DNA from 2 places in the Paenibacillus aurantius genome. Region 1 is predicted to be linked to the other one. Evidence: a T-box and tRNA genes for the amino acid it is inferred to sense, from the RefSeq annotation. Region 1 holds a T-box; the other holds one or more tRNA genes.
The links. The T-box of region 1 lies ahead of leuS (leucine--tRNA ligase). A T-box ahead of a tRNA ligase gene usually reads a tRNA of that ligase, here a tRNA-Leu.

Region 1 (10,390 bases):
CAGTAAGTCGCACCGAAAAGCGTATCCGGGCGGGTGGTGAAGACGGTGAGGTTGACGCCCTCATGTCCGTCGATCGCAAATTGAACCTCGGCGCCCTTGGACTTTCCGATCCAGTTGCGCTGCATGTCCTTGATGCTCTCGGACCAGTCGAGCTCCTCCAGATCCTCGAGAAGCCTTTCCGCGTACTCCGTAATCCTCAGAATCCATTGACGCATCGGCTTGCGTATGACGGGATGCCCGCCGCGTTCGCTCTTGCCGTCAATGACTTCCTCGTTCGCGAGCACGGTGCCGAGTGCCGGACACCAGTTGACGGGCACTTCATCGACATAAGCCAATCCTTTGTTATACAGCTGGATGAAGATCCACTGCGTCCATTTGTAATACTCCGGGTCCGTCGTGCTGATCTCCCGGTCCCAATCATAGGAGAAACCGAGGGACTTGATCTGACGCCGGAACGTATCGATGTTCTTCGCCGTGAAGTCTCTAGGGTCGTTCCCCGTGTCCAGCGCGTACTGCTCCGCGGGAAGACCGAAAGCGTCCCACCCCATCGGATGCAAAACGTTGTAGCCTCTCATCCGCTTAAAGCGGGAAACGATGTCCGTTGCCGTGTAACCTTCCGGATGGCCAACATGCAGCCCGGCTCCGGACGGATAAGGGAACATATCGAGTGCGTAGAACTTCGGTTTGTCCGAGTCCTCCAGCACCTTAAACGTTTTGTGTTCATCCCAATATTTTTGCCATTTCGGCTCCAGCTTCTGGGGATTGTACCCTGGATGGGCATTGCCTTCCTGTGTCATGGCTTATTCCTCCTTGTACTATTAACAGCGCAATAAAAAAACCTGCCGTCCCGGCCCTAAGGCCAGGGACGAGAGGTTTGAATTCCCGTGGTACCACCCTGGTTGACCCTTCCTCCCGAGGAGGGAAAGATCCACTCGTAAACCCTGTAACGCGGGCAGCGGTCCGGTTAGCACCATAAGGCATCCGGCCATCGGATGCAGCAGGCTTCACCATCCGGCTCCAAGGCGAGTTCATTCTCGGTCATCTGCCGGCTTCCACCTTCCCCCGGCTCTCTGTATAAGACGCACGCGAAAACTACTAGTCCTCTTCACAGCCATAAAGTATGTACCAAATTATATGAAACAAGGAGCGGCTCTGTCAAGTCACCGTTATCCCTTTCGGGCAACGAAGAACGCCCGCTCCGTCTCTTCATCCGCTTCCCGCCATTCAAAATCGCCGTAAAGCCGTACATCCCGGAAACCGGCCTCCCGGAGCTGATCCTTGACCCAAGGCAGCGGGTAAGCCCGCTGAACGTGATGCTCCTCGAACCGGAGAAACCGGTCCCCCCCCTCTTCCTTAACGAAGAAAGTCAGATCGTGTTCAATTTGGCACAGCTGTTCGTCAAACCCGCATGTCCAGATGTAGGCGATATCCTCCTCGTCCAGAAGAAAAGGCTGCGACCGGTAATACTCCCCCAATAGACGGGGAGTATGCATATCGAAAACAAAGAGTCCACCCAGAGCAAGCCCTTCATACGTCCGCCGGAAAGTTTCCGTCAAATCCGCTTCCTCGGTCAAGTAATTCAGCGAATCGCAAAGGGAAATGACTCCATCCACACGGTCCGGAAGCTCCCATTCCCGCATATCCTGCTGAAGAAAATGGACGCTTCCCTTCCCGGCTTTCCCAACAACCGCTTCTTCGCTTTTGTTCCTTGCCACCGCCAGCATGTGGTCGGACAAGTCGATGCCGGTTACCTCCAGGCCTTTCCGGGCCAGGGGAATGGCAATGCTCCCCGTCCCGCACCCCAAATCGACGACGGAGGACGGGCGCCCGAACCTTTCCCAGCATTGGTCCAGAAACGAAAGCCAGCGGGGATAAGGCATATCCTCCATCAGCCGGTCGTAGTAATAGGCGAATCGCCCGTAAGCCATACCCCACTCATCCTTACTCGTTATCTGAGGCTCCGGCTGGTGCTGCCGGCCCCGAATCCTTATCCGTCTGCAGGTACGTCCAGTTTTCCTTCTGCACGATAAGGCCCTCTTTCATGAGCTTGCCCATGGCCCGTTTAAAAGCCGATTTGCTTATCCCGAACCGCTGCATAATGATATCTGCCGGCGTTTGGTCCGAGAAGGGCATCGCCCCGTTCGGCCGTTCCTTCAGATAAGCGAGAAGCTTATCCGCATCCTCGACCCGGCCGACTTCCTTCAACGGCTTAAGGGAAAGATTGACGCGTCCGTCCTCCCGGACCTTCATGACCCGAACCTGTACCGTTTCCCCGACGCGAAGCATCCGGGTCCGCTCGGAAGCATGGATCATGCCGATTACCCCAAAGCCGAGGATCCCTCCTTCACATATCACGAAGGTGCCCATTTGAAGAGGCTTGTAGACGCGGGCTTCCACCCATTGGTTCAACCAGGAGGTCGGAGCATGGAAGGTGAGGGGAGCGAGCTCTTCCTCTCCTGCCAGCTTGGCCATCAGCCGGCCCTGCCGGTCGTGCGCCATCGTTACGTATACCTTGTCTCCTACCTGAGGACGAAGCTCCTTCAGCTCCGGCTGTTCCTTGAAGGGAAGGAGCAGCTGCCGGCCGAGCCCCATATCGAGAAAGGTCCCAAACCGGTGGTGGATATCGGCCACTTCCAGCAAGCCCACCTGACCGAGCTCCATCAGCGGCTTTTTCATGGTTGCGGCCAACCGGTCTTCGGTGTCGAAATACAGAAAGACCTCCACGTCCTCCCCCACCTGAACGGGCCCGGTCGTTTCCGTATAATGAAGAAGAACCTCACGAACGCCGTCCGTGACGAAATATCCGTACGGCTTTGTTTCTTTGGTCACCTTGAGGGTTACGGTCGTTCCCGCCTGAAGCGTCATACCTTCTCGACCACTTTGGCATCCGACCACAGACGCTCGATGTTGTAATATTCCCTGTCGTCCCGGTGGAACACGTGGGCCACTACATCACCCAGGTCGATCAGCACCCAGCGGGCGGTGTCCATTCCTTCCAGCCCTCTTACCCGGAAGCCGTGCTGCTCGGCCTTTTTCTTGATTTCCGTCGCGATAGCCTGTACCTGGGTCTCCGAATTCCCGTGACAAATCACGAAATAATCCGAAACGAGCGAGATACCCTCCAGGTTCAAGGCAACCACGTTCATCGCTTTCTTATCGTCCGCCGCGTCCAGTACAAGCGTAAGCAGATCTTGGTTGGTCATCTTTTCTTCCCCTCCCGTTCCCTGACCTCATCGATAAGCGAATTACGCGCCATGAGCGTCATGGGAAAGACTTTTTCTCCTTTGGATAACAAATAATGAATGGTGGAGTCAAATCCGGCTATGAGTGCTTTTTCCATGCTGGTCTCGGCCAGCCGGCGGAGGTTCGCCACTTCCGGGTAATCCCGGTTAGGCTCAATATAATCGGCCAGGCATATGATTTTATCAAGCTGGGACATGCCGACACGACCTGACGTATGATAACGGATCGCATCCAGCACCTCTTCATCGTCGATCCCGAATTCCTCCGCTACGACGAATGCCCCCACAGGTGCATGCCATAGCGGTTTTTCGTAGGAAAGCAGCTCCTCCGGCAGGCGGTTGTCGACAATAACTTGGCGCTGCTTCTCCACCGGCCAGTATTTGCAGTAATCATGCAGCAGCGCAGCTAGATCGGCCTTCTCCGGATCCCCCCCGAACCGGTGGGCCAGCTCAACCGCCGATTCCATTACGCCCAGCGTATGCTGCCAGCGCTTAGCGGGCATCTGCTTCCGTACCGCCTCCATCATCTGTTCACGCTTCATATAAACCGTTCCCCTCGATATAATCCCTAACCGGTTCCGTTACGACGTAACGAATGGATTGTCCTCCCGCTCTTCGGGCCCGGATGTCCGTTGAGGAAATCTCCATTAACGGCATCGGCACCAGCAGGACCGAGCGCCGGATTTCATCCGGAAGCTCCTCCAGCTTGATCACGTAACCCGGCCGCTCCAGACCGATAAAAGTGACCTGCCGCGCCAGCTCCCCGATCCGGTACCACTTCGGCAAGTACATAACCATATCCCCGCCTATGATGTAAAAGAATTGATGATCGGGATAAGTCTTCCGAAGCTCGGTTATGGTATCGATCGTATAAGAGGTTCCTCCCCGCCGGAGCTCAAAATCCACTGCCTGGAACGCCGCGTGGGACTTCGTTGCCCTAACGACCATCTCCCACCGGGCTTCCGCATCGGCCTTAGGGGCATGAGCTTTATGAGGGGGAACGTGAGCCGGCATAAACCATACCTCGTCCAGTCCCGCTTGCTCCCTTGCCCGTTCGGCCGCGAGAAGATGCCCCAGGTGGATGGGGTCGAAGGTCCCTCCCATGATCCCAACCTTCATCCCTATCCCTCCGTTATGGAAGCTCGATCGTTTTATGATCCTTCGATTCCTTATACAGAATAACGATTTTGCCGATGAGCTGAACCAGCTCGGCTCCCGCACCCTCGGCCAATTCACGGGCCACTTCGTCCCGGTCGTCCGGAACGGTATTCAGGATCGTGACCTTAATCAGCTCCCGCACCTCCAGCGCTTCCTGGATATGCCGGATGAGATGGTCGTTCACCCCGCCTTTGCCTACCTGGAAGATGGGATTCAGATGGTGCGCCTGGGAGCGCAAGTATCTTTTTTGTTTACCGGTTAACATAGTTTTACCCTCAATTCTGCATGTTAAAATCGTTAATGTTTTCAATTGCTGCTAAAAGACTGCTCCACGGCCTCGCGCATAGCCGCCGCCGGGGCCGGAAGCCCGGTCCAATATTCGAAGGCATACGCCCCCTGGTAGATGAACATCCCCAAGCCGCCGTGAACCTGGGCTCCCCTCGCTTTGGCTTCCCTAAGGAGCCGTGTTTCCCTTGGATTGTAGACGATGTCGCTTACAATCATACCGGGGCGGAGCAGGGAGGAGTCCAGCGGGGTTTCCTCCACGTTCGGGTGCATCCCCATCTGCGTCGTATTGATGACCAGGTCGGCGGCTTCCACTGCATCCTTGGCTTGGTCGAGTCCTATGCCTTCGGTCGACGTGTAAGCCCCCATCGCCCGGGCAAGCTCCACCGCCCTTCCCGGCGTCCGGTTGGCCAGCGTGACCTTGGCCGCCCCTTCCTTGGCAAGCGCATAAACGAGTCCGCGCGCCGCGCCGCCGGCTCCCAGCAGAACGACTTTGGCGCCGGCCAGCTTCACGCCGGTTTCCTCTTTAAGGGAACGCACGTACCCGATCCCGTCCGTATTGTAGCCGGTCAGAACGCCATGGTCGTTCACGATGGTGTTTACCGCCCCTATAGCCTTCGCCCCATCGTCGAGGTGATCCAGGTAATCCATGACTTCCACCTTATGAGGGATCGTCACGTTCACCCCGCGGAAGCCGAGCGCCCGGATTCCGGCCACGGCATCCTTCAGAGTCCCCGGGCGAATATGAAAGGCGGCGTACGCCGCGTTCAAGTCCGCCTCGGCAAAGGCGCGGTTCAGCATGAGCGGGGATTTCGAATGGGCGATCGGATCTCCGAACACCCCGTACATCACTGTTTGTGTATCCAACATGCGGGAACTCTCCGTTCCTCTCATGCGGTTTCCCTCCCCCGTTAAATTAAGGAATCCCGTACGGCCACCTTCACCCCGCGCGGGGCATGCACCTCGAGCTCCGCTCCCTCTTCGCTGTTGAGCTTAATCCAGCCCAATCCGGAGATGAGAACATCCACCATGCGGCCTTTGCGCACATGGATCGGATGCTTCGTAAATGAAGGAAGCTTATCCAGATCTTGCTCAGCTGGCGGCTGAAGCAGCTTCCCCTTGTGCTCTACATAGAGCTCGTCCGCCTTCTCCAGCTTGGTGCGGTGAATGTTGATGCTGTTCGAGACATAGCACGTAAACGACTGCCGCGGCCCCTTCACAAAATCAAACCGGGCCAAGCTGCCGAAGTACAGCGTCTGGCGTTCGTTCAGCTGATAGATCATCGGGTTCACCGGCTTCCCCGGTAACAAGGCGTTAAGGTCGCGCCGCTCAACGAGCTCGGTCAGCCTGTGCTTGTATACGATCCCCGGGGTATCGATAATGTCACTTCCGTCATCAATCGGGATATGCACCAGATTCAAAGTCGTACCCGGGTATTGGGAAACCGTCAGCTCCGCCTCCAAGTCGCTGTAATCCCGGATCAGGCGGTTGATGAGGGTGGACTTCCCTACATTCGTGGCTCCGACCACATACACGTTTCGGCCGTCCCGATGCTGATCCAGCTTCTCCAGCAAGCGTTCGAAGCCGATATTCTTCTTGGCGCTTACGAGAACAATGTCCGCTACCTTCAAGCCGTTTTCCTTCGCCTGCTTCTGCACCCAATTCAATAATTTGTTAAGGTTGGTCACCTTCGGAAGAAGATCAATTTTGTTTACCACCAGGAGCACGGGATTCGTCCCGATAAAGCGCTGAAGTCCACTGATGAGAGTCCCTTCAAAATCGAAAAGATCCACAATATGCAGCACCAGGCTCCGGGTATGGCCGATCTCTCCCAAGATCTTCAGGAAGTCATCCTGCTGAAGGGCGATGCTAGACATCTCGTTGTAATGCTTAATCCGGTAGCAGCGTTGGCAGACGACCGGTGTCTTCTCAAGGGCCTGAGGGGGAATATAGCCCAACCGGGATGGTTCTTCCGTCTGCAATTCCACCCCGCAGCCCTCGCAATGCTTATGATCGATATCGCGGCTCATGAATATCCTCCTGCTTGTCGTATGGGAGCTAAGCGGTATAAGCCCCCTAATAGTAGAATAGCCGGGAAGGCATCCCGGCTACTCGCGGATTCAAGGTTTTTTCATAAAGGTTAAGGCAATCTTCTCCAGCCTCCGGTTCACCTTGGTAAAAAAACCTTCGTCCAAAAGAGAAATCGGCTGGACCAATATCGTATGAAGCCCCATCCGGTTGCCCCCCAGCACATCGGTCAGCATCTGATCCCCGATGACGGCCACCGCCTCCGCCGGGAGGTTCATCATCGTAAGGGCGCGGCGGAAGGCCGCGTTCGAAGGTTTCTTGGCGCTAAAAATGAACGGAATGCCCAGAGGGTCGGCAAACTTGCTGACCCGGGCATGCCTGTTGTTGGAGACGATGACCACCTTAAATCCCAGTTGCTGCACATGCTTGAGCCATTCGATCAGCTCCGGTGTGGCAAGAGGAACTTTGGCCCCGACCAGCGTATTGTCCAGATCGGTAATAATCCCTTTAACTCCGTTCTTCCACAGCTCCGGAAGAAGAATATCATAAATGGAGTTTACCTGCTGGCTGGGAATTAAATTGTTAAGCAAGTCTTTCACCCCAAAATTTCCCGAATAGATATTCAAAACTATACCACACTTGGCCTTTTTCGTGCAAAAGGTGTTCCAAATTCCCTAAACAAAAGCCGGCCGCCTGTCCTTGAAGCCCTTCATCCGGGCTTCAGCATGGGACAGACACGGCCGGCTCTGGACTACAGCTCTTCCTTGAGCCGCTTGAACAGCGTCGATGCCCTTCCCATTTCCTCCGGGGTAATCGGCCTCGAGCTGTATTTCGCTTTCTCGAACAAGGCGAGCAGCTGCTCCAGGTCCTTGGACAGCCACGCATCCTTATTCATCCAGCGGCTGAGCGTCTCTCGTGCGGTTTCGTGTTCATGAACGGTAAAGCCTTTGCGCCTCTTGCTTCTCATCAGCTTGTTGTATTCCTGAATGAGCTGATGGTTCAAGCTCGCCGGCTGGCGGTAGCGGGCTACCAAACCGGAAGCCCCCCGCTTGAACCAGAACCAGACGCCGATGCCGGCTGCGGCTGCAATGGCCAGGATAAGCAGAACCGTCGTCACCGGGAAAGAGCCGCCGGCTTCTTCCGCCGGAGCCGGGGCAGCAGGTGCGGGATCGGTTTCCGGCACCGGGGAAACCTCCGGCTGGTTGGGAAGCTGCACCGCCGGTACGGCGAAGCCGGAAGTCGGCTCGAAGGGAATCCAGCCCCAGCCGCTGAAGTAAACCTCCACCCAGGAATGGGCGTCGGAATTGCGTACCGTGTAGGTGCCGGCCCCGTCCGTGGAAAGGGAAAGATTATCCGGTCCGCCGTTCTGTCTCAGCTCCTCCAGCTCATCAACCGGAGAGGAGCCGGTGGAATAGCCTTTGACCCAGCGGGCCGGTATGCCGAGACTCCGGGTAAGCACCGCCATAGCGGTGGAATAGTAGTCGCAGTACCCTTCCTTCGTTTCGAACAGGAAGCGGTCGACAAAATCGCTGCTTTCCGATTTCTGCTCCCTTGGCTGGTTGGTATACCGGTAATTGAACTGAAGGTAACGCTCCAGCGTCTTCACTTTGTCATAGGGGGTCGGGGCATCCTTCGTGATCTCCTTGGCCAGCTGGCGGACCCGATCGGGTAGGGAATTCGGCAGCTGCAAGTATTCCTCCATAGCCGAACGGTTCGGCAAATCGGCGGGCACCGTTCTCAAGCCCGCTTCGTCGATGACCGGCATGTAGGAGATCACGGTGTACGTCTTCGGATACGTCTTGCCTGTACGGCTCTCGGCCCAGCGGAGCTCTTGGGATTTCGGAGACCAGCGGAGCCGGTCGAACCCGGCGTTTTCTTCCCCGAGCGCCTCCACTTTGGCGATGGACAAGGCTCCAAACAGAACGGGGTACGATTCTTCATCGGACAAGGTGATGGTTTGTTTGACCTCAACCGTTTGAGCCTGGCTGTCAGGAAGGCGAGGGTCCTTCCGGAGCTCGCTGTCCAGGCTCAGCTCCTGTTGCACGGCCCCTTGTTTCTCGGCTTGGCTCTTCTCCCAGCCCTTCCCATTGTAGAGTGCTCTCGTTTCGCCTCTCCAATAGCTGCGGTGCGTGGTTTCCACGGTCATGACTTCCGAATAGTCAAAATCAAAGCCCCCGCCCAGCGTGCGGTCATTCCGGCTGTACCCGGAGGTGGAATTGCCTTTGGGCAGCGGAAGATCCACGCCGGGGCTTCCTTTGCCGCCGACCGTGATCGCTTCCCCTTTCCAGTTTTTCCAAAGGGTATAAGGATCTTTCAGCACATTCCCGACATTGGGGGCCAGCATGCCCAGCCCTACCGTACAGGTAAGAAGCAGCACGATAGGCGCGGTGATGGTGACCGGGTAATCGGCGAAATAAGCCCATCCCGCCGGATTTTTTTCCTTCAGGCCGGCGAAATGCCGGATGACGAGGAGGAACAGGCCGCACAAAATCATAAGCGCCGCTTCATCCCAGAGGATCACCTGGCTGAAGGAATCCCGGATGGCGATCGCGGTAAGGCACAGCACGATCATCACGTAGATGCGCACCTTAGACTTGACCCACCACAGGGCGGCCAAATAGAGAAACCAGGCTCCCAGGCTGAACCAGGCCAGCGGGTAAAAGGGCAGAAAGTTGTTGTAAATCCACTCTCCGATCGTCTTGGCCGCAATCGGAGTATAGCCGACAAACCAAACATTTAGTAATAAAATCAGCAGCAATTGAAGAATCCGGGGAACGCCCCGGCTCCGTCCGGGCATCCATTCCGTCAAGAGGACGGCAAGCAAAGTCAACCGGATCAGGGAAACCGTTGCCGGAAGCAGCCCCCCCTCCTCCTCCGCAAACCACATGACGAATTGATATAGGAAAAACCCGGTGAAGAAAACGGTCAGCCGGCGCTGCCAGTCATATAGCAATAGGGACTTCCATCCTCGGGCACTCTCCATTAACCTCTCCCTCCTAATGCTGCCGGCAGTTCCGTTAAAGCGCCGACGGCATAGCCATGGCTTCCCTTGGAATGAAGCAGCTGAATCCACGCCTGGGGATCGTGCGCGGCATCGGCCCCCACGAGAATGTGGCACGGATTCATCTGCCTCTGACGAATCCAGCCGATGGCCGACAGGGAAGAATCGCTGCGGTTCGGGGAAATCACCACGACGAAGGTTCCCGGAACGAACATCTTGGCCCGGTCGTTCAGAACATGCAGGAGGGAGTGGGAGCCGTCCGCTTCCGCTTCCGTCAGGTGGTTCAGAATGCGGCTGTACTGCAGGCCGCTTTTCTTAGGCTCGAAATAAGCCGATTCCCGGCCGACCGAAAGAAGTCCGATCGCCATGCCGTTCTTTCTTCCGTACTCCATCAGGGAAGCCGCCGTCGATACGGCGAGCTCGAACGTTTCGTCCTCCTCGTAATGCATGCGTTCCCTGTCCAGGACGACAATCGTTTTGGGGAGCGACTCCCGTTCGAATTCCTTGGATTTCCACGTCCCCGTCCGGGCGGTCGCATTCCAATGAATCCGGGAAAGCCGGTCGCCGTACGTGTACTCCCTCACGCCGTTGATTTGGGTCGTTTCCCGCAGCGCCCGGGTGGTCGTCGACTGGCTCTGCATGCCCTTCAGCATTTGATGCAGCTGCCTCCACTCGG
Region 2 (10,390 bases), 2.7 Mb from region 1:
TTCTTCACGGCCCGAACGGCCGCTTTCGTCACATCCTGCCCATGCAGATCGATGCCCGTGCCTAGCTCAATGAAGATCACTTTGTCCATCCGTCATCCTCCTGTCAGGGATTCATACCGCTTATCTCCCAGACAAGGTAACACAGATTAGGGACCAAAGCAACGGGCCCGGGCTTCTTCCGGAACCCTCGGTCCCCATCCGCCAGGCAGCCCGGGGGAATGCGGGGATCAGGACCTGGCCCCGTTCCCGGCTGTGTTTAACGAATGATGGCCTGACTCCTCGAGCTTACGGCAGGCAGCGGTCAGGTCTCCTCCGCTCTCTTTCGCCCCCCCTTTCCTCTTCCCTGCTTCCCATGGAAGAAGGATAGCACCAGCAGAAGAAGGGGATAAACGAAGCCCAGAAGGATGCTCGGGTAAAGCAGAAACTGGGAGTATACCTTCAGGCTAAACAGAATATTGGGGTTGGTGACATGGGCCAGGTACATCATAAGAGCGGCCAAGGGAGCAATAAGCCAACGCCCGTTAGCCAGATTAAAGAGAGCGGTCAGCACCTTGATTCCCGTATAGTACGTAATGGAAAGCTTCAGAAAGCTGGACAGAAACCAGGCACCGGCAAGCACGACTTCAATCCTTGTCAGAAAGTTGCCAATGTTGATTTTGCGAGCCAGCGTAAACGTTGGGTACAGCCTCAATTCCATTAAAGGGGATCCCATGACGGCAATGCTCAAAAACATCAAAATGACGAGAACCACGCTTCCCACAGCAGATCCTGCAAGCATCGCCTTCTTCCCCTTTTCGGGATTTCCCACATGGTGGAAAATAAGGAGAAAAAGGAACAACTGGAGAAAAGGGAACGCCCACAGCAAAGCCGACACCTTGGCAACCGGGAGGATTCCCTCCCCCAGAATGGGTCTGATTTTCTGAAGATTTACATCTGGTAGAAGAAGAACATAAATGATCAGGATAAGGAGCAGAATCCAGGGAAAGAAAATTTCGGCCGTCCGGGCAAGCGGCTGAAGGCCCATCCAGACGGCCATCACCACGACGGCCAGGAAAATAACCTCTACCGCCCAGTCGGGCGTATCGGGCAGGATTTCCCCCGTAACGAAGTCTGCGGTGTTTTGCAGGATTAAGGCGCAGGTGAAATAAACATACCCAAAGATCAGCACGGCTAGAACTTTGGCTGTCCAGCGGCCAAGGAGCCGACCCGTAAATTCCATCAGCGTGCTTCCCCTCATCCGTATCCCCACCCACCCGTACAACAGGGTCGTCCCCGTTCCAACCGCCCCCCCCAGCATCGCAGCAATCCAGGCATCCTCCCGGGCTACCGAAATAAGGACCGAGGGAGCTACCAGAATGGAGGTCCCTATGACGAAGACCACAGTCAGGATAAACAGCTGCCGGGTCGAGATTTGCCCATCCGCTTTCATGCCTCCTCCTCCCTTCTTCCTCCTGTTGTTAACATTCTCACCCGAGCCCTATTCTAAACGCTTTTCCCGGATGAATAGGCAGAAAAGTGAACAAGCTATCGCTTAGAACTCCATGACACACGACCTTTTCGCCTACAGGAAAGGAAGCCTATGACCCCTACGAGAATGACCAACCACCAGTTGTTTTCCCTCATCGTTCTGTTTGAGTTGGGGAGCTCCATTGTCATCGGCCTGGCCGTCCGTGCCAAGCAGGATGCCTGGCTGGCCGTTCTTGCCGGCCTGCTTGGCGGACTCGTGCTTCTGACGCTCTATGTCTTGATTCTAAGGCTCTGCCCCGGCATGAGTTTGACCCAATGCTTCGTGAAAGCCTTTGGCCGCTATATCGGGCGACCGCTTGCTTTTGCGTATTGCGTTTATTTTCTCTATCTCTCGGCAAGGGTTCTGCGGGACTTTGGGGCCTTGCTGCTCACCTCCGCCCTGCCGGATACGCCCATGTCCGCCGTCAACCTGATCATGATCCTCGTCATCCTTTACGGTGCGGTTCTGGGAATAGGGGCCCTTGCCCGTGCGGGAGAAATTTTTCTGTATATCTGTGTGCTTATTGCTCTGCTTGGCGTGATCGTGCTCCTCTTCTCCAATGTGATCAAACTGGAAAACTTCCTGCCTATCCTCGAGAACGGATGGGGCCCGGTTTGGTCAGCGGCTTTTCCCCAAGCGGTCACTTTTCCGTTTGGCGAGGTTATTGTGTTTACCATGTTCAGTCCCTACCTCATCCACACCCGTGGGGCAATTCGGACCGCCTACCGGGGGATGATCGTCAGTGGACTTATCCTGGCCTTTGTGACCGCCCTTAACATCGGGGCTCTCGGCACTTTCGGCTTAACCAACGCCGTCTTTCCTCTCCTCAAAACGACCGCCCTCATTAAGGTCGGAAATTTCCTTCAAAGGCTGGAGGCCTTTACCATTCTTCTGCTTATCGTGGGAGGCTATTTCAAGATTGTGCTCTTCTTTCTCGGGGGCGTGCTCGGACTCGGCGAAATCCTTTTTGACGGTAAGCCGGGAAAGTTCAGCAAGGGAATGTGTGGGCTGCTGGCCCTGGCCGTTTGGTCGGTTTCCCTTCTCATGGCGCGGAGCTTTCCGGAGCATGCTAAAGTCGGTCTCGACATCGTCCCGCGTTATGTGCATATTCCTATGCAAATGATCATCCCTGTTCTGCTGCTCCTAATGCTCTATGTCCGCAAGCTAATCCAAGGCAAAGGCCAAGGGAGGTCTGCTCCATGAACAAGCTGTTTTCTCTCTTCCAAAAGGTCAAAAAAAGAGTGCCGGGAACCGAGCCTAACGCCGTGCCTCCCAAACCGAAGCCGCCGGTTCCTCTAGAGGACAGCATAAAAAACGTCTTCCAGGAGGTGACTCACCGGTTTGGGAATAGTCCCGACATTGTATCCCGACGCATTTACCTGGGAGAGCCGCCGGGCATTCCGGTTGGCATCCTGTACGTCAAAGGATTGACGGATGCCACCCAGCTGATCCAATCCCTCCTCGCGGACCGGATCGTTTGGGACGGGGAGAAGTCCTACCCCCCTGCCAAAGCCATCTCCTATCTGAAGCATGTCGTCATTACGGTTTCCGAGGTTAATGAAATCGGCGACTACGATGAGATGATGCATGCGTTGTTTTCGGGACAAACGATTCTTCTCGTGGAGGGAATCAACCGGGCCTTGTCCGTCTCCACCGAGGGAGGGGCACGAAGGGGCGTGGAGGAGCCGAGCACGCAGTCGGTCATCCGCGGCCCCCGCGAGGGCTTTACGGAGACAATCGACGTCAATACCGCCATGGTCCGGCGTAAAATCAGAGATCCGCGCCTGTGGATCGAGAATCAAAGGATCGGGAAGGTCACCCATACCCGGGTAGCGCTTATGTATATCAAAGGGCTTGCCGACGAAGGCGTGCTTAAAGAAGTCCGCCACCGGCTAAGCCGTATCGACATCGACGGCATCCTGGAAAGCGGGTATATCGAGGAAATGATTCAGGACGCCCCCTTTAGCCCCTTCCCTACGCTTTTCAACACGGAACGCCCCGATACGGCGGCGGCCTGGCTTCTCGAAGGGCATGTGGCGGTCTTCGTGGACGGAACACCTTTTATTCTGCTTGCTCCGGCTTTGTTCAACCAGTACTTTCACGCACCAGAGGACTCGTACCAGCGGGCGGACTTCGCGGCGCTTCTGCGGCTGCTCCGGTTTCTGTGCTTTTTCATCGCTCTTCTGGCACCGTCCTTGTATATTGCCATCACGACGTTTCACCAGGAGCTGCTGCCGACTCCCCTTCTTATCGGCCTAGCTGGCCAGCGGGAAGGAGTCCCCTTCCCCGCCTTTGTGGAAGCCCTGGCCATGGAGATCACCTTCGAGATTCTCCGCGAGGCGAGCGTCCGGATGCCCAAAACGATCGGCCAGTCCGTTTCCATTGTCGGTACCCTCGTCATCGGACAGGCGGCCGTGGAGGCCGGTCTCGTTTCTCCGGCGATGGTCATCATCGTCTCCATTACCGCCATTTCAAACTTCGTCATTCCGGCATTCAGCATGGGGATCTCCATCCGGATGCTCCGCCTGCTCTTTATGGGGCTAGCGGCCTCCTTCGGCCTGTTCGGTCTCGTCATCTGCATGATTGGCATGATTCTGCATTTGACCAGCCTGAGCTCCTTCGGGGTTCCCTACATGGCTCCCTTCGCTCCCTTTATGCCGGCGGAGCAAAAGGATTCACTTATCAGGCTTCCTCGCTGGGCCATGTTCTCCCGCCCCCGCATGAGTACGGACAATAACCTTATCCGTGAGGAAAACACGGCGGCCCAGCCCCAAAAGGAGGACCACGCATGATAAAAAAAGGACTCCGCCTCTTCGTCCTTCTTAGCCTGCTTACCCCTTTGCTCACGGGGTGCTGGAGCCGCCGGGAGCTGGATATGCTGGCCATCTCCTCCGCTTTCGGCCTGGACAAAGAGGGAGACCGGTACCAGGTATCGGTTCAGATCGTCAACCCGGGTGCCGTGGCGAGCAAAAAGAACGGAAGCGGCCGTGCTCCGGTCGTGACCTACCGGACGGATGGCCGCTCGGTGCTGGAGGCCATCCGCCGGATGACCACCGAAGCCCCCCGCAAAATTTACGGCGCCCACCTTCGCGTCATCGTCCTCGGGGAAAATCTGGCGAAGGAAGGGATCGCGCAGGCTTTGGATCTGCTTTTTCGCGACCAGGAGGTCCGGGGAGATTTCTATATCGTGATCACGAAGGGCGTCTCGGTCCAAACGGTCCTGCAGACGATGACTACTTTGGAGCCGATCCCGGCAAACGATCTCTTTACCTCCTTGGAAATGTCCGAGAAGGCGTGGGCGGCGACCGGCAGCATAACGCTGGACGATCTGGTGTCGGATATCGTCAGCAAAGGCAAAGAGCCTGTCTTGACGGGTGTTCAAGTGAGGGGAAACCGGGAGAAGGGAATAAGTAAGGAGAATACGGAGAAGGCTCGCAGCGATGCCATCCTGGCCTATTCGGGCATGGCCGCTTTTCGCAAGGATAAGCTTGTCGGTTGGTTAAGCGAGAATGAAAGCAAGGGCTTCAACTACAGCCAGGGGCAAGTGAGAAGTACACTGGTAACGGTCCCCTGCCCTTCCGGCGAAAAGAGTCCCGACAATATGGGTATTCAGGTGGTCCGGACCAAACGCAAGCTCAAAGCCCGGATGGAGAACGGCCGCCCCGTCATCGACCTGGCCATCAAGGGAGACGCGATTGTTTCGGAATCCGGCTGCAAGGCCGATTTGTCCAAGCTGGAGACCCTCGCGGCTCTCGAGCAGGAAACCGATAAGGACATCACCGAGAAAATTGAGAAGGCCCTAACCCGCGCCCGAAAGCTGAAGACCGATATTTTCGGCTTCGGGGAGGTCATCCACCGGTCCTATCCCGCCTACTGGAAGGGAGTCAAGGATCAGTGGGATAAGGAATTTCCCGAGCTTCCCGTCCGGGTGAAGGTGGACATCGCGATCAAACGCACGGGAGAGTCCATCCAGTCGATTGAACAGAAGATGAGGGCCGATTAAGACGTGGGATGGGCGGAGGGCCGTGCTCCTGACCGAGGGAGGAGGGCTGTCAGGACGGCCGGACCGGGACGGAAGGGGGAAGGCAGCCGTTCCGGATTCCCTCCGCGCGGTGCCGGCCGGATCGGGCAAGGAGCGCTCCCCTCGAGCGGCTCTCTATGCAAGGAAAGCGGGGGCGTCCCTTCCCAAACGGCAAAAGCCTGGCTCGCGCCAGGCTTTTTGATCAAAGATAAAGGAAATAAAAAAAGTCCGGTCTCCCGGACTTCGGTTGGTATGTATGGTGCGGTCGGAGGGATTTGAACCCTCACGCCCAGTGGGCACTACCCCCTCAAGATAGCGTGTCTGCCGTTCCACCACGACCGCATGTAAGAAAAACGAGGATTTGTTTACCGGATTCAGCCTTCCCTCTTGAGGATAGAGTGGTGAGCCATGAAGGACTCGAACCTTCGACACCCTGATTAAAAGTCAGGTGCTCTACCAACTGAGCTAATGGCTCGCAGCGGAAGCTGGTTCAAGTTGAAATGGTGACCCGTAGGGGATTCGAACCCCTGTTACCTCCGTGAAAGGGAGGTGTCTTAACCCCTTGACCAACGGGCCTTGCTTCGCTTCTTGGCTGCTGTCTCCGTGACAACAAAATTGATTATATATGATTCTTTTGAAGAAGACAAGCCCTTTTTCAAAAAAGTTTTACTGCCAATATGTTGAAGTCCCGGTAAGCTGGCCTGGCCCGTTTTGTGCTATGCTTAGGCCATGACGATAGGAGGTCCGGCATGCTCGTTTATCATACATCCACTGGCCAGGTTACCAATGAGAAGGTCCGCGTTCCCGCTGAAGGGGAAGTGGCCTGGATCCGGCTGTACCAGCCCGATGAGAAGGAAATCCAGTACGTGCTGGAGGAGCTCTTCCACTGCCATCCCCTGCTCGTGGAGGACTGCATCAAATTCAACCAGCGGCCCAAGCTCGACCGGTACAAAACGAACGTGTTCCTTACGTTCTACTCTTTCCGGCGCAAGGAGCTTAAGCCGGTGGAAATGGCCCATGTACTAGGAAGCAATTACGTTATCACCATCTACAAAGAAGAGCTGCCTTTTCTCGAGAAGCTTTACCGGGAATTCGAGCAGGTCGAAGACCGGATGAAGCACGCCGGCGATATTCTCTATCACATTCTCGATCACTGCGTGGACGAATACAGCGAGCTCACCACCGAGATTCAGGAGGATGCGGAAAGACTCGAGCGGGCCATTTACCGCAACCCGAACGTACGGATCGCCCAGGACATTTTCCGGCAGAAACGACACCTGCAGAAGGCAAGGCGCATCCTGGTCGAGGAGAAAACGATCCTCAGCACGATCAGCCATCAGAATTTGTCGTTTACCCGCCAGGAAACCGACGTCTACTTCATCGACATTTACGATCACATTTCCCGTGTCATCGACACGGTCGACATTTACCGCGAATCGACTTCAGGCCTGCTGGAGCTGCAGATGGCCATGAAGTCGGACCGGATGAATGAGATCATGAAGACGCTCACGATCATCTCCTCTATCTTCCTGCCGCTGACGTTTATCGTCGGCCTGTACGGGATGAACTTCAAGCATATGCCGGAGCTCGAGTGGAAATACGGCTACGCCTACGTCGTGGTCATCATGGCCGCGGTCGCCGCCGCGATGTGGATTTTCTACAAGCGGAAAAAATGGCTCTAGAAAACCCCAAAAAGTGAAGCGGATGCTCCGAGGGTTAGTCCTAATACTTTTTGGGGGCCCCAGTAAGACCAAAACACCTTGAAAAGCTCCCAAAAAGTGAAGAAACACCCCAAAAAGGGAAGCCGATGCTTCGAGGGTTATTCCTAATACTTTTCGGGGACCCGGTAAGAGCCAAATCAAAAAGCCCCTAGCTTCCCAAAAGGCTCGAAAACCCAAAGGGCACAAAAAGCAAAAAAGCCGCGGAATCGCGGCTTTTTACTGGTATGTATGGCGGAGAGAGAGGGATTCGAACCCTCGCACCACTTGCGCAGTCTAACCCCTTAGCAGAGGGTCCCCTTGAGCCACTTGGGTATCTCTCCAAGAAAAGCTGGCTCCCCGAACAGGACTCGAACCTGTGACAACTCGATTAACAGTCGAGTGCTCTACCAACTGAGCTATCAGGGAACAGTACTACTAAATTATCACGGTTTGGCGGCCAAGTCAAGCGGTTCCAGAATCAGCCTACCGCGGCATTTTCCGCAGACGTAACGGCCGGGATCCACCCTTCTTTTGCGTAAATATTCCATCGAGCAGGCCGTGCACCGCAGGCGGTATTTGTACGTCTCCCTCGTTTTGGCCTGAGGCAGCGCGGAGCAGAACCGGGAGCCGCCTACCCGGCGGAGCAAGGTTTTGAAATCGGCATCCTGGTGCTTGTACCCTTTGCGCTCCAAGTGGAGATGATAGTGGCACAGCTCATGCTTGATGATCTTCTCGACCTCTTCGGTCCCGAATACCTCGAACTGGCGCGTGCTGATCTCGATGTTGTGGGATTTCGTAAAGTAGCGGCCGCCCGTGGAACGAAGTCTGCTGTTGAAGGTCGCCCGGTGGCGGAACGGCCGGCCGAACGAATGAAGGGAAACCCGCTCCACCCACTCCTGCAGCTGTTGGTCGTTCATGGTTTATAGACTCCCTTGCTTGGAAAGATTTTATTCCCTTATGGAGGAAGAGAAAGCGGTCTTTCGGTTGCATCCCGAAGAGCAGTCAACCTTAGTACCTAATCCGTGAGTATTGTTCGGCTTTCCTAGTGATCTTCGTGTTCCTCCAGAGTTTTTCTCACCAGCCAAGATACCGGATAAGGGACTAGCTCCTCTCTTGAATTTGTACCGTAGGTTGGGCTACACTGTCAAGAGAAACGATGCCGGCTGTCCGGCTCTTAGAAGAGGAGAAACGATTGGCTATGGCACAGATGAGATATGGACTGCTTCAGCTTGGAGAATCGCTGGAATTTGTGGAAATGCCCGCTACCCACATGTACCAGCTGACCGCCTTGAACCGCCGCCTGCACAAGGAAATCGAGAAACTGACGGCCGACCGGGTTCCGGCGCTGCCCCGCATGGCGGCGGAATGCGACAACCTCGAGGTCATCGACCAGGTTTACCCGGTAACGAACGGCCTGGAGTATATCAACCGACTGGAGGAGGCGTTCGCCGCCATCCCCGAGAAAGAGTACCCTCTCGTGTCCCTGCTGACCGAAATCCGCGCCCTTCAGGCCCAGCTGGAGCAATGGTACGAGGAAGAAGCCGAGCTGTCTTAATTCTCGGAAAGAACGGATCGGACCAAACGCCGAAAGAAACCGGCAAGTTCTCCCTCGCCCCCTAAGCCGGCCGGGCTTCCGTTCCTGGACATCCGTCGGGTTCCGCTCGGACCTGCACCAAAACGCCCAGCTCCCCATAGACTGTTAAAAAGGGTAACGGGGCCTGCGGGCGCCATCTGCCGCTGGATGGGGTTTCCAGGCTGCGGGCCGATGCCGGGAAGGAGCGAAACGGATGCCTCAATGGCTTTCCAATCAGCTGATGCGGGCCTTTCATGCGAAGAACCGCCGTAAAATCCGTTTGCTGAACGATTGCTGGTTTTTCTACCGTACCCGGGAGACCGGGCAGACGGAACAGGTCAAATAGCTTAAGTAGGCGTGCAAAAAAAGAGCGGAATCGATCGAAGAAATTCGACCGGTTCTGCTCTTTTTGGATTTAGCGGGGACAGCGATGCCGGCTGCTCCTGAGGACTCATCGCGCCGTACTCGGCTATCCACGAAAAGCACACTACGGGATGTAACCAAAAGCCGGCTAAGGCTTCTTCATCGTCAGGCTGACGCGGCCCTTCTTCTCGTCCACGCCGAGCACCCAGACCGTCACCGTATCCCCGACGGACACCACGTCCATCGGGTGCTTCACGTAGCGGTCGCTCAGCTGCGAAATGTGGACGAGGCCGTCGTTCTTGATGCCGATGTCCACGAAGGCGCCGAAGTCAATCACGTTGCGCACCGTGCCGTGCAGCTCCATGCCGGGCGCGAGGTCCTCGAGCTTCAGCACATCCGTGCGGAAGATCGGAGGAGGAAGCTCCTCGCGCGGGTCGCGGCCGGGCCGCTGAAGGCTGTCGAGGATGTCCCGCAGGGTCGGGACGCCGACGCCGAGCTGCGGCGCGAGCTCCTCCGGCTGCTGCTCCTGCAGCCGCGCTTTCAGCTGGGCCGTGCCCAGCTGCTCCCGTTCCAGGCGAAGCTCCTGGAACAGGCTGTCCACCACCCCGTACGACTCGGGGTGGATGGGGGTGCCGTCCAGCGGGTTCTTCCCCCCGCTGATCCGCAGGAACCCGACGCACTGCTCATACGCCTTCGCGCCGAGGCGCGGGACTTTGAGCAATTGCTTGCGGTCGGTGAACTTGCCGTTCTCCTCCCGGTACGCCACGATGTTCTTCGCGATGGTGCCGTTCACGCCGGCTACATAGCCGAGAAGCGACGGGGACGCCGTGTTCAGGTCAACGCCGACATGGTTAACGGCGGACTCGACGACGGCGCCCAGGCTTTCTTCGAGCCGCTTCTGGGTTACGTCGTGCTGGTACTGCCCGACCCCGATCGATTTCGGGTCGATCTTCACGAGCTCGGCGAGCGGGTCCTGCATCCGGCGGGCGATCGAGATGGCGCTCCGTTCCGCCACGTCGAGGTCCGGGAACTCGCCCTGGGCGAGCTTGGACGCCGAATACACGCTGGCCCCCGCCTCGCTCACAATGATGTACTGCAGCTCCGGCCGGCCCAGCTCCTTAAGCAGGTCGGCCACGAACTGCTCCGTCTCGCGGGAGGCCGTCCCGTTGCCGATCACGATCAGCTCGACGCGGTACTTGTCGATCAGCTGCCGGAACTTCGCCTTC

Region 2: it has a tRNA-Leu gene. The T-box ahead of leuS (leucine--tRNA ligase) is inferred to sense a tRNA for this amino acid. The anticodon was not compared.

What each region holds. Positions count from the first base shown of each region.
Region 1 covers NZ_CP130318.1:2,304,894-2,315,283, reverse strand. Annotated here, with positions in the region: gene leuS (leucine--tRNA ligase) at 1-797, opposite strand, end outside; T-box leader at 859-1,118, opposite strand; gene MJA45_RS10440 (class I SAM-dependent DNA methyltransferase) at 1,167-1,928, opposite strand; gene MJA45_RS10435 (CvfB family protein) at 1,942-2,865, opposite strand; gene rsfS (ribosome silencing factor) at 2,862-3,203, opposite strand; gene yqeK (bis(5'-nucleosyl)-tetraphosphatase (symmetrical) YqeK) at 3,200-3,784, opposite strand; gene MJA45_RS10420 (nicotinate-nucleotide adenylyltransferase) at 3,774-4,361, opposite strand; gene yhbY (ribosome assembly RNA-binding protein YhbY) at 4,375-4,665, opposite strand; gene MJA45_RS10410 (shikimate dehydrogenase) at 4,707-5,555, opposite strand; gene yqeH (ribosome biogenesis GTPase YqeH) at 5,597-6,715, opposite strand; gene MJA45_RS10400 (YqeG family HAD IIIA-type phosphatase) at 6,806-7,303, opposite strand; gene MJA45_RS10395 (DUF4129 domain-containing transglutaminase family protein) at 7,465-9,696, opposite strand; gene MJA45_RS10390 (DUF58 domain-containing protein) at 9,696-10,390, opposite strand, start outside.
Region 2 covers NZ_CP130318.1:5,019,123-5,029,512, forward strand. Annotated here, with positions in the region: gene MJA45_RS22700 (Lin0512 family protein) at 1-89, opposite strand, end outside; gene MJA45_RS22705 (GerAB/ArcD/ProY family transporter) at 302-1,429, opposite strand; gene MJA45_RS22710 (GerAB/ArcD/ProY family transporter) at 1,595-2,710, shown strand; gene MJA45_RS22715 (spore germination protein) at 2,707-4,299, shown strand; gene MJA45_RS22720 (Ger(x)C family spore germination protein) at 4,296-5,510, shown strand; tRNA gene MJA45_RS22725 (tRNA-Leu) at 5,786-5,870, opposite strand; tRNA gene MJA45_RS22730 (tRNA-Lys) at 5,928-6,003, opposite strand; tRNA gene MJA45_RS22735 (tRNA-Glu) at 6,030-6,104, opposite strand; gene corA (magnesium/cobalt transporter CorA) at 6,278-7,210, shown strand; tRNA gene MJA45_RS22745 (tRNA-Ser) at 7,479-7,569, opposite strand; tRNA gene MJA45_RS22750 (tRNA-Asn) at 7,579-7,654, opposite strand; gene MJA45_RS22755 (SprT family protein) at 7,672-8,145, opposite strand; gene MJA45_RS22760 (hydrolase/acyltransferase) at 8,427-8,783, shown strand; gene cmpA (cortex morphogenetic protein CmpA) at 9,016-9,147, shown strand; gene MJA45_RS22770 (Tex family protein) at 9,313-10,390, opposite strand, start outside.